2 regions of the Bradyrhizobium sp. USDA 3240 genome follow, and region 2 is predicted to be linked to the other one. Evidence: riboswitches for the same ligand, from Rfam matches in the RefSeq annotation. Region 2 holds a riboswitch; the other holds the start of a gene.
What was found. Region 2 has a riboswitch for S-adenosylmethionine ahead of ACVIGA_RS24960 (O-succinylhomoserine sulfhydrylase). Riboswitches for the same ligand answer to the same signal wherever they lie in the genome.
Positions count from the first base shown of each region.

Region 1: another riboswitch for S-adenosylmethionine. It lies ahead of metX (homoserine O-acetyltransferase MetX); the one in region 2 lies ahead of ACVIGA_RS24960 (O-succinylhomoserine sulfhydrylase).

Region 1 is NZ_JBSSGD010000002.1:3,287,482-3,295,261, reverse strand. It holds gene hisC (histidinol-phosphate transaminase) at 1-593, opposite strand, end outside; gene ACVIGA_RS16305 (chorismate mutase) at 618-1,466, opposite strand; SAM riboswitch at 1,652-1,731, shown strand; gene metX (homoserine O-acetyltransferase MetX) at 1,816-3,015, shown strand; gene metW (methionine biosynthesis protein MetW) at 3,012-3,677, shown strand; gene ACVIGA_RS16290 (G8 domain-containing protein) at 3,853-6,657, shown strand; gene ACVIGA_RS16285 (hypothetical protein) at 6,727-7,780, opposite strand, start outside.
Region 2 is NZ_JBSSGD010000002.1:5,143,740-5,151,519, reverse strand. It holds gene ACVIGA_RS24990 (helix-turn-helix transcriptional regulator) at 1-475, shown strand, start outside; gene ACVIGA_RS24985 (VOC family protein) at 532-891, shown strand; gene ACVIGA_RS24980 (SRPBCC family protein) at 1,019-1,435, shown strand; gene ACVIGA_RS24975 (MATE family efflux transporter) at 1,587-3,029, opposite strand; gene ACVIGA_RS24970 (hypothetical protein) at 3,149-4,204, opposite strand; gene ACVIGA_RS24965 (2'-deoxycytidine 5'-triphosphate deaminase) at 4,407-5,513, opposite strand; SAM riboswitch at 5,647-5,726, shown strand; gene ACVIGA_RS24960 (O-succinylhomoserine sulfhydrylase) at 5,803-6,996, shown strand; gene ACVIGA_RS24955 (SDR family NAD(P)-dependent oxidoreductase) at 7,049-7,780, opposite strand, start outside.

The DNA.
Region 1 (7,780 bases), 1.9 Mb from region 2:
TTGCGCGAGACATAGTCGGCGTAAGCAGCGTCGAGCACCAGCAGCACATGCGAGGGCAGCGCGGCGCGCAGCCGCTTGACCTCGTCGAACGGGATGTAAGTGCCGGTCGGATTGTTCGGGTTGGCGAGCCAGACCAACTTGGTCTTCGGCGTCACCACCTCGAGGATGGCGTCGACGTCAGCCGTGAAATTGCTCTCGGCCGCGATCACGTTCTTCGCGCCGTTCGCCATGGTGGCGATCGGGTAGACGAGGAAGCCGTGGGTGGTCGAGATCGCCTCGTCGCCGGGGGCGAGATAGGTGTGCGCCAAGAGATTGAGGATCTCGTCGGAGCCGGCGCCGCAGATGATGCGATCGGGATCGAGCCCGTAGGCACGGCCAATCGCCTCGCGCAGCACCCGCGAGGTGCCTTCCGGGTAGTCCTCGAGATGGTCAGCCGCGCCCTTGTAGGCCGCGATCGCCTTCGCCGACGGACCGAACGGCGTCTCGTTGGCGGACAGCTTGAACACCTTGCGGCCCGGTTCCGGCACCGGGCTCTTGCCGGGCGTGTAGGGCGCAATATCGAGGATGCCGGGATTCGGCACGGGGCGGGACATTATCAACTCCGGATATACAGACGGCTAGCTCTTGGCCGATCCGTTAGAGGGCACCGTATAGCGCGTTGCGTGGCTGCCGACGAGGGCCGAAGAGCGCACCGAGGCGCCGGCCTCGATCAAGGCGAGCTTGATCTTCTCGAAATCGTGCCCGGTGACCGAGACCAGCAAGGCCGCGCCGTCGAACGCGGTGTCGGGGACCGCGACGATCTCGGCGAGCGGGGCGAGCGCTCGGGCAACATCGGCGTTCCAGCCTGAGACGCGCACGCTCCAGATCTGCACTTCGGTCACCATGGCGTCGTCGGCGACCCGCGAGATCAGGAACACCGGCAGCGCGGCGGGATGGTCGGCGCGTTCGAGGAACGGCAGCCGCGCGATGATCTTCGGCGCGCCATCGGCCTCGAGCGCATTCCACCACGGCGTGCGGCTCGCGATCGCGGAGACTAGCGCGAGGTCGCCCTTCGACTTCGTCACGGCCTCGACCGCTGCCTGCGCGCTGAAATGCGAGACGTAAGGCACCACGAAGCCGAAATGAAACCGCGCCGAGTCGCGCATCGCCGACTCGCCGACGGACACATCGGCATGCACGGCGAACGGCGCCTGCACGTAGGTGAAGGTCGAGATGATGACGCGCCAGATGCCCTCGATGGTGTCGAGCGGCAGGATGCCGCGATGGCGCCGCACCAGCTCGCGCATCATGCTGGCCTCGCGCGCCGGGCGGAACGCCGAGCCGACCTCCTGGGTCTTCTTGACCTGGATCAGGCGGTCGATGATGTCGCCGCGCGCCATCAGCAGGCGGTGAACCTGCTCGTCGATCGCATCGATCTCCTTGCGCAGCTCCTGCAGCGAGGGCGGCGATGGGGGTGGGTTGGACATGCTCTCAAACCTTGTCGTCCGGGCGGCCCGATGCCGCGCCGGACAGGGTCCCTGATTAGGAAAGACGGCCGGCGAAAGCAAAGAGAAACCTCGCGGTCCAGCCTTGCGCAAACGGTTAACTATGGCCTCCGGCAAGGGGACGTTCGCTGGCCGCCTTGACGACGGGGGGCCTGAGGACTAGGTTCGCTCCACTCCGTGGTCATTTGAGCCGGCCGGCTTGCAGCCACGTTAAACAACTCGCTAAACAGGCCGGGGACAGATCAGCTCCCGGCCGAACCTTGTTCAGGCCGGGTTTTTTTATGGCCTGATTTCTGTTCGAGCCCTCCCGCGCGAGGGCAGGGTCGCCTAGATGAGCAACGTGCGTCCGATACCGCAAACCCAGAGCGATGATCGCGCCCATGAGACCGATCACCCGTCGTCATTGGTGGCGAAGTTCGGCATGGATCAGCCGCTGAAGCTGGATTGCGGCATCGATCTCGCGCCTTTCCAGATCGCCTATCAGACCTATGGCGAGCTTAACGCCGACAGGTCCAACGCGATCCTGATCTGCCACGCGCTGACCGGCGATCAGCACGTCAACAACACCCATCCCGTCACCGGCAAGCCCGGCTGGTGGGACACCATGGTCGGCGCCGGCAAGCCGATCGATCCCGAACAATACTTCATCATCTGCTCCAACGTGATCGGCGGCTGCATGGGCTCGACCGGACCGGCGTCGCTGAATCCGGCGACCGGCAAGGTGTGGGGGCTCGATTTCCCGATCATCACGATCCCCGACATGGTGCGCGCGCAGGCGATGCTGATCGATCGCCTCGGCATCACGACGCTGTTCTGCGTGGTCGGCGGCTCGATGGGCGGCATGCAGGTGCTGCAATGGACCGCGGCCTATCCCGAGCGCGTGTTCTCGACGCTCGCGATCGCCTGCTCGACGCGGCACTCGGCACAGAACATCGCGTTCCACGAGCTCGGCCGCCAAGCCGTGATGGCCGATCCGGACTGGCGCGGCGGCCGCTATGTCGACGAGGACACCCATCCGCATCGCGGACTGGCGGTCGCGCGGATGGCCGCGCACATCACTTATCTTTCGGACGCCGCGCTGCATCGCAAGTTCGGACGGCGAATGCAGGACCGCGAGCTGCCGACCTTCTCGTTCGATGCGGATTTCCAGGTCGAGAGCTATCTGCGCTACCAGGGTTCGTCCTTTGTCGAGCGCTTCGACGCCAACAGCTATCTGTATCTCACGCGCGCGATGGATTATTTCGACATCGCCGCCGATCACAACGGCGCGCTGGCGACTGCGTTCGCCGGCATCAAGACGCGGTTCTGCGTGGTGTCGTTCACCAGCGACTGGCTGTTTCCGACCTCGGAATCGCGGGCGCTGGTGCATGCGCTGAACGCGTCGAGCGCGCGGGTGTCGTTCGCCGAGATCGAGACCGATCGCGGCCATGACGCGTTCCTGCTCGACGTGCCGGAGTTCCTGGAGATCTCCCGCGCTTTCCTGCAGGCCGCAGGCAAGGCGCGCGGACTGAAAGACGGCGGCCAGTCATGAGCATGCAGCAAACCTTGCCCTTGCCGGGCGTTGCGCCGGAGCGGACTGGCGGCTATCGCAGGGATCATCTCCTGGTCGCCGAGATGGTACGGCCGGGCTCGCGCGTGCTCGACGTCGGCTGCGGCGATGGCGAGTTGTTGCAGCTCTTGGAGAGCCGCGGCATCGACGGCCGCGGCATCGAGCTGTCCCGCGAGGGCGTCAATGGCTGCGTCGCCAAGGGCCTCGCGGTGGTGCAGGGCGATGCCGACACCGACCTCGTCAACTATCCCGATGACGCGTTCGACTATGTCATCCTGTCGCAGACCCTGCAGGCGACGCGGCAGCCCAAGGTGGTGCTGGAGAACCTGCTGCGGATTGGCCAGCGCGCCATTGTCTCGTTCCCGAATTTCGGGTTCTGGAAGATGCGGCTGCAGCTCCTGATCGGCGGCCACATGCCGCGCACCGAGAATCTGCCCGCGAGCTGGTACGACACCTCGAACATCCATTTCTGTACCATCAAGGACTTCGTGGAGCTCTGCGAGCAGATCAACGTCAAGATGGAGCGCGCGGTGGCGCTCGATCTCTACGGCCGCCCGGTGCCGCTCAACCTGCCCTGGTGGGTGTGGAACATGTTCGGCGAGCAGGGCGTGTTTCTGCTCAGCCGGGGCGGCAAGGCGAAGTAATCGATGCACGGCGTGCACGGTCCCGTTGCATCGCGCCGGATATTCGCCGTCTAGCTTTTCAGATCGCCATTGCCATGCGACAATGCAGCGGGCCGCCCCAGGCGATGCAAATCGATCACGGGCTGATGGTGGTCGATCCAGGTTGACGCCGAACGGTTAATTGCTGGGGAAGGCAATGCGAACAGGTTTCTCGATTGCGCTCGCTGTCGTTGCGGCAGTGTCCGCAGCCGTCTGGGCTGTTGGTATCATCAAACCCGCGGGGCATCAGCATCATCTCGCGCGATCGCAAGGCGCCTGCAACGCGAACGCGTCCGAGCATGCTGCGGGTCACGCGTCCAATCCGGCGCGCCATCGCGAGCATGCCGCGGCACTCGAACTTGTGGCCCTGTGCTCGGAGACCGATGTTGCCGTGAAGTCGGGTGACTGGAGCGCCCCCGCCACCTGGGCTGAGGGCAAGCCGCCCGCCGCCGGCGCAAGGGTGCGCATTCCATCCGGAGTGACCGTCAAGGTCGATCAGGAGGTTCCTGCCAAGATCGACTGGATTCGCGTCGATGGTGCCATGGTCTGGAGCACCGATCGCGCAGCCTCCATCAATGCCGGGACGATCGTCGTCACGCCTGAAGGGGCGCTCGAGATCGGGACCGAAGATCATCCTGTGCCGAAGTCCGTCGTCGCAAAGCTCACCTTCGCCGCGCGAACGTACCGGGACCGAAAGCATGATCCGTTCGACATGGCGGGCGGGCTGATTTCGATGGGCGCGATCCGGATTCACGGCGCCGAAAAGACCGCCTGGAAGATACCGCAGAGCCAGCTCCTGTCCGGAGCTTCAGAATTCAAGTTCGATCAGCCGCCGTCGAACTGGGCCGTCGGGGATGAATTGATCGTGCCCGGGACCAGCGACACGAGCAACGAGGACGAGACGCCGACCATTGCCGCCGTCGATGGCGACCAAATCCGGCTCGATCGGCCGCTCAGACATGCGCATCTGACACCGGACGGCAGCTCCGTTCCGATGGGCAACCTCACGAGGAACATCCGTATTGCCTCCGAGGCTGCGGCGCCCCTGTCGGCGCGCGGCCATATCATGTTCCTGCATCAGCAGACCGGTGTGAACATCGACGGCGCCGAGTTCCGCGATCTCGGCCGTACCGACGCGAAGCGGGCCCAGACCGCACCCGATCTCGATGAGACCGGAAAACTGGTCCCCGGATCGGACGGCAACACCGTCGGCCGATACGCGCTTCATTTCCACGTCGTCTCGGGCGCGCGCATCGATGTCCCGCCTCATGTGGTGCGCAACAGCGTCGTGTGGGGAAGTCCGAAGCATGGGATCGTCAACCATGGCGGTCATCTTCTGGCAGAGAACAATGTGACGTTCGCGATCGCCGGCTCGCATTTCTTTGCGGAGAACGGCACGGAGATCGGATCGTTTCGCGGCAACCTCGCCGTCCGATCGACCGGATCAGGCGATGATCTCGTCAGCCGAATGGGAATCTTCGACAATGGTCATCAAGGGCACGGCTTCTGGATGCAAAGCGCCGGCGTCCGGGTAACGGACAATTGGGCTTTTGGACACGCCGCGGGTGCGTATGTCGTGTTCGGTTATTCGTTCGCGGAAGGAGGCAGCCGTACCTATTTCGATGCGCGCAATACCGACAACCGCGTCAACGCGGATGCGGAAGGCCGCATTTCGACGTCGGACGTCGATTTGTACTTCGCACGCAACTACGCTGCCGGCTCGACCGACGGGGTCGAGATCTGGAATCACAAGCTGCTTGCGCCGCATCCCTCCCGGAGCCTGATCGAGGATATCACGGTCTGGAACGTCAGCCGGCACGCGCTGTTCATCCCCTACGTCCGGGACACGCTGATCCGCAACGTCCACGCCTATGGTGGCAAACGTCACATGGATACCGATTTTGCGATCGGCGGAAATTCCCAGACCGAGAACATTACCTTCCAGAATGTGACGGCCGAGCGGTTTCCCACCGGATTGCTGCTGCCGCAGCGCGGTATCAATGCCGTCGATGGCGCGTACCTCCGCAACCCAACCAACATCATGATCGAGTCGGCGAATCGTCCGTTCCGCATGGTTACGCTGAGGGATATTCACGCTTCGTCCGAGGGAGCGACAACGAAGCTCGATCTCAAGGATATGGCCGTGCCGGAGAATGGTGACGTCGCCATGCTCTTCGAAAGCGACCGGATTTTCTGGAGCGATGCCGCCGGCAAGACTTTCAGGCTGTATTTCGGATCGCAGAACGAAAACTTCGTCCCCTTTGCAGACCACGGGCCACCTGATCTCAAGGGGCTGACCAGCGGGGAAATCAAGGCCCGGTTTGGCGTCGCGTTCGGTGGCCAGCTGGCGCCGGTCGATGCGAAGCCGCTGCCGGGCAGCAACGCGACAATGGCCCTGGCCGATGCGGACGATCTGGCGCCGACTTCGAAGGAATTGGAGTTTGCACAAAATCCCTCGAACGAGCTCTATCCTTTGGCGGGACAGCATATCGTCAATACGGAGGACCAGGCCGCAAAAAGCCGCTGGACGTTCGCAGGTGCGGCGTCCGGTTCCGAGCCCGCCAACTTTGTCTTCGTCAAGAAGACCAGCCCAAAGCTGATCGTGCATCCCCTGCTGCGCAAGCTGGTCATTCACCCTGACGACGTGCGCTACGGCTATCGGCTGGAGGGAATCGTCGCCGATATCGTCGACAACCGCATCACCAAGATGGCGTTCATCCAGGACTTCCCGGCATTGCGGCCCGACGAGCAAGGCCATATTGCGCTCGATGTGAAGTTTCCCGATCCGGCCGGGGACATGACATCGCTGCCGTTGTCGCTCACCGTGACAAAACAGGCGGTCAGGCGTGGAAGGAACTACGAATTCTACAAGCAGGCGCAGTATTGCGGGAAATGCAATTTCGAACAGGAGATGGAAAGAGACATCCGCGCCACGTTCGCTCAGGCGACAGGCGGCGAATGATATCGGCGGGCGCGTGCGAACCGTTCGCGCTTTCGTTGATCGCGTCGCGCCTGCGACGAGAGGCCGGCGCTACTCGAGGGAATAGCGCCACACGGTCAGGCGCTGGTTGTAATTGAGTTGCGCCGGGTTGTACGTATTGCCCGCGTTGAAGAACTGAAGCTTGCCCACCGAATGCATGCCGTTCTTGTCGGGTTGCGCGACGAATACGCTGTATCCAGGACCGTATGACGTCGGCAGATAGACCGGCTCGGAGAATGTCTGGAGATCTTTCGACCAGATGACGCCGATCTTTGAATAGGTCATGGCGGGATCATCGTCGCGGGCATTGGCGAAGATGACGAATTCTCCATTGTCGAGACGGGTCATCGTCATGGCGTGGATGTGACACGCGCTCTGCGGGCTGTAGCAGGGATGCTCGGGGTCGGCAAAATATTGCGAGAAATAGACTGCAAGGTCGGGCACGATCAGGTTGCCATCCCGATAGAGCTTGAACGTCCGTGAGAAGCGGACGTTCGAGGCCACCTTGTGCGTGGCATCGACCTCGTCGAGGTCGGCGCTGCGTACGATCGAATAGATCGCGCGCGACTGCTTGTCCCAGAAGTGAGCCAGCGGATAGCGGTCGGCCCCGAACAGGCAGCTGTCGCCGTGGTTTTCCGGATCGGCCACGGTGTCCGCCGTAGCGTCGCTCCATCTCGCGACGAACGATCCGGCATACTGTCCCTCGAACGCGATGACGTTCTTGTAGACGGAATATGTCACTTCACTCTCTGAGCATGGCGTGTAGTTGGCGAGCACGGTCAAGATGCTGATGCTGCCGTCGTCGCGAATGGCGACATGCGGATATTCCGGTGCGTAGGCCGGCGAGGGATATTCGGCGATGAGCTGCTTCGGCATCCAGGGCCCGGTGTATGGCGGAAGTATTTTTGTTATTTCGAGCCGGTGGCTTCGCGCAGGTCCTCCGGTCCCATATCCGGCGATCACGATTTCGCCGGCAGGGCCCATCGCTCCTCCGAGGTAGCTCAGAAGCTCGTCACCACGGTTCTCAAGCCTCGATAGCAACGTCCAAGGAGCGGGAGTCGATGCCTTCGGATCGAGCGAGAGCAATTGGATGATGGAACGGTGA
Region 2 (7,780 bases):
GGCGGCAGCTGGCAACAGCGACGTCGGCCTCGATGAAGTCGGCCATCTCCTCGCCAGCCGCCTTGTCGAGCTGGTGTCGGACCGCAAGGCAAAGCCCCTCACCGCCGGCTTGCGCGACCGCCGCCGCGCCGTCGAAGCGGCGCTGTGGATCGACGCCAATTCACACCATCAGATCGATCTCGACGATGCCGCGGAGCAGGCAGGCCTGAGCACCTTCCATTTCCTGCGGCTGTTTTCCGCGGTGCTCGGTGTAACCCCGCATCAATATCTGGTGCGCTCGCGGCTGCGTCATGCGGCAAGACGGCTGGTGGACGACGACAGCCCGGTCACCGATATCGCCTATGACGTCGGCTTCGGCGATCTCTCCAATTTCGTGCGCAGCTTCCACCGCGCCGCCGGCGCCTCGCCGCTGAAATTCCGTCAGGCCTCCCGCGGCGACCGCAAGATTTTCCAAGAACGTCTTGCGCTGCAATAGCTAGGTTCTCCCGGTCCGCGCGTCCATCGACGCGCGCAACGACCGGAGACTCCATCATGTACGACCACATCGGATTGCGCGTCGCCGACCTCGACGCCAGCGTCCGCTTCTACACCGCGGTGCTGGCGCCGCTCGGTTTTGTGCTCTGCTCGCGCGACGACAGCGGCGCGGGCTTCGGGCTAAAGGGCGAGCCCGCGCTCTGGCTGCATCTGCACAAGGGCAAGACGCAAGGCGGCGCGCATATCGCGTTCCGCGCCCCGAGCCATGACGCGATCAAGACATTCCACGCCGAGGGCCTGAAGGCCGGCGGCAAGGACAACGGCGCGGCGGGTCATCGCAAGGACTACAGCCCGACCTACTACGCGGCATTCCTGCTCGACCCCGACGGCAACAATGTCGAGGCGGTGAGCACGTAAGTAGCGCCACGAACTCCGCCGTCATTGCGAGCGGAGCGAAGCAATCCACATCGCCGCATATGACGAGAGTGGATTGCTTCGTCGCTTCGCTCCTCGCAATGACACCCCTCTTGAAAGGATCAACACCATGGCTTCAATTCACAAGGACATCCCGATCGACGCGCCGGCCGATCATGTCTGGGACGCACTACGCGATTTCGGCGCGCTGCACACGCGGCTGGTGCCCGCCTTCGTCACCGACACGCAACTCGCCGACGACGTCCGCACCGTCACCTTCGCCAACGGCACTGTGGCGCGTGAGACGCTGGTCGATTGCGACGACACGCGACGACGGCTGGTCTATGCGATCACCAGCGAGCGGGTGAAGCAGCATTCCGCCTCGGTGCAGGTGTTTGCGGAGGGCGACGCGCGCTGCCGGGTGGTGTGGATCGCCGATGTGCTGCCGCACGAGATCGCGCCCTATATGGACGCGCAGATGGACCTCGGCGCGGCAGCGATGCAGGCCGCGCAGGCCCGGTCGGCCAGGGACAAGAACGCGGCGTAATCAACCCTGTCACCGTCACCCTGAGGTGCTCGCGAAGCGAGCCTCGAAGGGCGACGGCCCGACTTTTCCCACGGGCGTACGCTGAAGCTTCGGGGCCGTGCATCCTTCGAGGCTCGCTACGCTCGCACCTTAGGATGACGGGTTTAATTGCCTAAGACAGCGCCGGCTGCGCCCCGACAACTGGGGCCGACTTGCCCCAGCGCGTCAGGATCACACTGAGGCAGGAGAGCACGCCGAGCACGCCCATCGACGCGGCGGCGAGTGTGAAGAAATCTTGCGCACTCGCTTCATGCGTGGACAGCCACCAGCCGCCGGTGCCGATGAAGATCAGCCGCGCGGTCTGCGCCAGCACCGGACCCAGCACCTTCGCAGCGCCCTGCGAGGAGAAATACATCGACATTGCGAGGCCGATGAAGGCGTACATCGGCGCGGCGGTCGACAGGTACTGATGGCTGGTCGCCCGCACATGCGGATCGTTGGTGAACAGGTTGACCCAGAGGTCGGGGAAGGCGGCGATGAAGCTGCCGACCATGCCGACCGCGAGGAACGACATCGTGCCCGCGGTCCAGGCGATGCGCCGCGCCCGCGCGACGCGCTCGGCGCCGACGGCCATGCCGATCATCGGCACCGAGGCGATACCGACCGCGAACGCGACCGAGGTCAGCATGAATTCGAGCCGCGCGCCGATGCCATAGCCGGCAAGCACCGCGGTGCCGAATTGCGCCAGCATGTGGGTGAAGATCGAGATCGTCAGAACCGATTGCAGCGGCGAGAAGCAGGAGACCGCGCCGACCCTGAGGATGTCGATGAACATCGCCCATTGCACGCGCAACCCCTTGAGCTTCGGCTTCACGCGGGCGCGGCCCGAGAACAGATACCAGCCCATCACGCTGATGCTGATCGAATAGGCGATCAGCGAACCCGCCGCGACGCCGCGCATGCCGAATTGCGGCACCGGCCCGAGGCCGAGCCCGAGCGTGCCGCCGAGAATGATCTGGCACACCGCCGAGGACAGGATCATGGTCGACGGCAGCTTCATGTTGCCGGTGCCGCGCAGGATGCCGGCCATCGTGTTCATCAGCCAGGGCAGGATCGCGCCGCCGAAGAAGATCTGCGAATAGGCGATCGCATTCGCCAGCACGTTGCCGCGGCCGCCGAGCAATTCGAGCAGGCGCGGACCGAAGATCAGCATGCCCAGCATGAAGGTGGCACCGAACGTCAATCCGATCAGCAGCGCATGCATGGCAAGCGTCGAGGCGCGCTCGATCTCGCCGGCGCCGAGCGCGCGCGCGATCGCGGATGCGACGCCGCCGCCCATCGCGCCGCCGGACATCGTCATGGTCAGGATCACGCAGGGAAACACCAGCGCCATCGCCGCGAGCGATTCGACGCCGAGCCGGCCGATATAGGAGGTCTCCGCGATCACCACGCAGATGCCGGCGGAGAGCGCAATCACGTTCGGCCACGCCAGCCACAACAGCGTGCGCAAGATCGGCCCGTCGAGCAGCGCGTTGCGCGCCGGCCTCGTCACCGGCGGCGGCAGCGGCCGTTCTTGTTCGTCGACAGGTATTTCGGCGAGGCCGAGGTCGGACATTTCCACTCCCACGCGCGATCTGGGGAGCCGCGCCATGGTGTTTCCCTACCATGGCGAACGCGGATTCCACGTGCGCGGGACGCAAGGGGGGCCTGCGTGATTGCTGGTGAACCTCTGGTCTAGCCGATCGACCAGACGAACGGCGCGCCGGCGGCGCCATTCGGCTTCAGATGCACCGGAATATGCCGTCCGCAGCCGGCTGCCAGCCCTTCGAACAAGCCTGTCAGGACGCTGGCGCAGGCCGGGTGATAATCGGCCACGTCGGCCATCAGCTTCCAGCCCTGCTGGCGGATCTCGAACTGGCCCTCGGACTCGCTGATCTCAGCGACATCATCCTGCGACTCGAAGAGAGTGCGCAGAAATGCGGCAAATTCCGTGGCACGGCCACGACCGCCGCCGAGCGCCTGCGCGACCTCGTCGAAATACTGCATACCAATCAGTCTGCCGGTGAGATGCAGCAGATAGCTCGCATCCTCGGGCCCGAACACCTGCACGATGACGGGCGCGGCGGTCTTCACATATTCCATCGCGTAATTGCGGTAGGCCTTTTCCAGTCGCGGCTTCGGCCAGTTGTCGACCGGCAGCGCCGGCGCGGTCTTCGGGTCGAACAGCGGCGCCTCGAGATGGCGCGCGAACACCAGGCGCTGCTCGAGCTCAAGCGGATGATCGTACTCGCAGTAATAGCCCTCGAGCCCGTCCTGGCCGTCGACGCTCTGCTTGGTGCAGACGAAGCCGAGCCTGAGATCGCCGAGGGCTGCACCGTTGTTGGCGTGCCAGCCGCGCAGCATCGCGCGCGAGACCTCGCCGGGCACTCCGCAGATCGCCGTGCCCTTCCAGATCCAGCGCGGCGGCGGATAGCGGATCCAGGCCTTGCGGTCGGTCTCGTACATGTATTCGACATGCACGCCGCCGATCCAGTTGGAGAGATAGTGATATTGCGCGGCCGCGACCGCAGGCGGCAGACCGTCGAGGCCGAGCTTCTTCAAGCCGGGCAGGAAGCGCTCCTGCTGCTGGCGGCGAAACACGCGGAAGACGAATTCGGCGGCGTCGGCGGTGCCGCGCCGCGTCACCACGGTGAGGATCAGCCCGGTGAAGAAGGCGTGATAGAGATCGGCGACGCTGCGCCACTTCCGCCACTGCGTTTCTTGCTGCGCTGAATCTGTTGCGGCGCTCATGTTCGCTCCCGGCTTGTTGTTTTCTGGACTGTGTCATCGCCGAAGAGACAGCGCAACCAACACACACTGTCATCGCCCGACTTGATCGGGCGATCCAGTATTCCAGAGACAGTCGTTGTCGATCGAGAGGCCGCGGCGTACTGGATTCCCCGCTTTCGCGGGGAATGACAGCGGAGGACGACGCGAAAACCGGACTACGGAATTACACGCGAAAATGCTTGGAGAGCTTCAGGCCCTGCGCCTGGTAGTTCGAACCGATGCGCTGGCCATAGAGCGCGTCGGGGCGCTCGAGCATGCGTTCATAGACGAGGCGGCCGACGATCTGGCCATGCTCGAGAATGAACGGCACCTCGCGCGAGCGCACTTCCAGCACGGCGCGCGCGCCCTTGCCGCCGGCGCCGGCATAACCGAAGCCGGGATCGAAGAAGCCGGCATAGTGGACGCGGAATTCGCCGACCAGCGGATCGAACGGCACCATCTCCGCGGCGTAGTCTGGCGGCACCTGCACCGCCTCTTTCGAAGCCAGGATGTAGAACTCGCCGGGATCGAGGATCAGGCTGCCGTCGGGCCGCGCCTTGATCGGCTCCCAGAATTCTTCAACCGAATAGCCGCCGCGGCGATCGACATCGACCACGCCGGTGTGGCGCTTGGCGCGATAGCCGACGAAGCCGCCGGAGTTCTCGCCGGACAGATCGACCGAGAGCGCGACGCCGTGGGTAAGGTCGGCATTGTCGGCATCGACCAGCCGCTCGGCGGCATGCAGCGCGTCGAGTTCGTCGGCGGTCAAGGTCGCCTCGCCGATCCGGAAACGGACCTGGCTGAGCCGCGAGCCCTCGCGCAGCAGCACGGGAAACGTCTTCGGGCTGATCTCGGCATAGAGCGGGCCGTGATAGCCGGCACCGATCATGTCGAAGCGGCGGGTGCCGTCGGCGATCACGCGGGTGAAGACGTCGAGCCGTCCGGTCGAGCTCTTCGGGTTGGCCGCGGCGACGATCTCCGGCGGCAGCGCCAGGCTTTCCAGCAGCGGCACGATGTAGACGCAGTTGGTCTCCAGCACCGCGCCGTCGGAGAGATCGATCTCGTGCAGCTTGAGCTGGTCGATCCGCTCGGCGACGGTGGCACCGGGGCCCGGCAGGAAGCTGGCGCGGACGCGGTAGGCGATGTCGCCGAGGCGGAGATCGAGGCTCGCCGGCTGGATCTGGCTCTCGACGAAGTCGTAGGCGGGCAGAATGAGGCCGGCCTCCGCCATCTCCGCGATCATGCGGTCGGGCAGGATTCCGTTGGATTCATCTTCCAGCGTGAACGACACGTCGCGGTCCCTCGGCGATCCCTCGAGATGGCCCAAAATCATACTCCGAGCGGCCACCAAGCCCCAAATTATGGGCTTTTACGGGTTATCCGATGACCGTCTTGACGGAAAGGGCGCGAGGGAATATCAGCTGCACTTATCCCGTGGTGATTTGAGCCGGCCGGCTTGCAGCCACGTTAAATAAGTCGCTAAACAGGCCGGGGACAGTGTGATCCCGGCTTGTGGAGGTTTCTCCAGGCCGGTTTTTTTGTGGCCAGTTTCCGAGGGAAATGGCCACTTCGGAGGTCACATGTCTGAATCCAAGTCTACTGCCCACTTCCGTCCTGAAACCCGCCTCGTCCATGGCGGCACGCTCCGCTCGCAATTCGGGGAGACGTCGGAAGGGCTGTTTCTCACCCAGGGCTATGTCTACGACACCGCCGAGCAATGCGAGGCGCGCTTCAAGGGCCAGGATCCCGGCTTCATCTATTCGCGCTATTCCAACCCGACCATTGCGATGTTCGAGCGCCGCATGATCGAGCTCGAGGGCGCGGAAGCCGCGCGCTCGACCGCGACCGGCATGGCCGCGGTGACCACCGCGATCCTCGCGCCGCTGAAGGCCGGCGATCACGTGGTGGCATCGAAGGCCCTGTTCGGCTCCTGCCTCTACGTCGTGCAGGACCTGTTGCCGCGCTACGGCATCGAGACGACGCTGGTCGACGGCCTCGATCTCGACCAGTGGCAGCGCGCCTTACGGCCGAACACCAAGACCTTCTTTCTCGAAAGCCCGACCAATCCGACGCTCGACGTGCTCGACATCGGCGCGATCGCAGAGATCGCGCATAGCGGCGGCGCCCGGCTGATCGTCGACAATGTGTTCGCGACGCCGATCTGGCAGAGCCCGCTGTCGCTCGGCGCCGACGTCGTGGTCTATTCGGCGACCAAGCATATCGACGGCCAGGGCCGCTGCCTCGGCGGCGTCATCCTGTCGTCGGAAGCGTTCATCGCCGAGCACATCCATAATTTCATGCGCCAGACCGGCCCGTCGCTGTCGCCGTTCAACGCCTGGGTGCTGTTGAAGGGACTCGAGACGCTCGGCATCCGCGTCCGCGCGCAGACCGAGAACGCGGCGAAGATCGCCGAGGCGCTGGCCAACCATCCGAAGATCACACGGCTGGTCTATCCCGGCCGCCCCGATCATCCGCAGGCCGACACGGTGAAGAAGCAGATGGGCGCCGGCTCGACGCTGGTCGGCTTCGAGGTGAAGGACGGCAAGGCCGGCGCCTTCCGTTGCCTCAACGCGCTGAAGATCTCGCGCATCTCCAACAATCTCGGCGATGCCAAGAGCCTGGTGACACATCCCGCGACCACGACGCATCAGCGCCTGGCGCCGGAGGCCCGCGCCGAGCTCGGCATCAGCGAAGGCTTTATTCGCTTCTCGGCCGGGCTCGAGCACCCCGACGATTTGATCGAGGATTTTGAGCGCGCGCTCGAGCAGGTTTGAGGCGAACACGTCGTGGCCGGGCTAACCCGGCCACGATGGCTTCTCTTGAGAACTACGTCGCAGCCGTCGTCACGCCGCCGTCGACCACGATGGTCTGGCCGGTCATGAAGGTCGAGGCATCGGAGGCGAGATAGGCCACCGCGCCCGCGATCTCGTCGGGCTCGCCGATGCGGCGGAGCGGTGTCGATGCGGTGCGGCGCTTCAGATTGTCCGGATCCTCCCACAGCGCGCGGGCGAAATCGGTCTTCACCAGACCCGGCGCCACGCAATTGACGCGCACGCCCTTCGGCCCCCATTCGCCGGCGAGGCTGCGGCACAGCGCAAAGTCCGCAGCCTTGGAGATGCCGTAGGCGCCGATCACCGTAGAACCACGAAGTCCGCCGATCGAGGAGATGATCACGACCGAGCCCTTGCCGCGTTCCGCCATCTGCGGGATCGCCAGCGCGGACAGCCAGATGTTGCTCTTGACGTTCGAGCCCATGATCTTGTCGAAGGCCTCGTCCGTGATGTCGAGCAGCGGACCGTAATAGGGATTCACCGCGGCGTTGCAGACCAGGATGTCGATCTTGCCGTAGTGCTTGATCGTGCCTGAGACCAGACCCTCGACCTCCGCGCGGCGCGCGATGTTGCAGGGGATGACAAGCGCGTCACCGCCCTCTTTCTTGATGCCGTCGGCGACCTCCTGGCAGGCATCCGCCTTGCGCGAGGAGATCACGACCTTGGCGCCGAGCTTGGCCAGCAGCTCCGCCGAGGAGCGGCCGATGCCGCGGCTCGAACCGGTGAC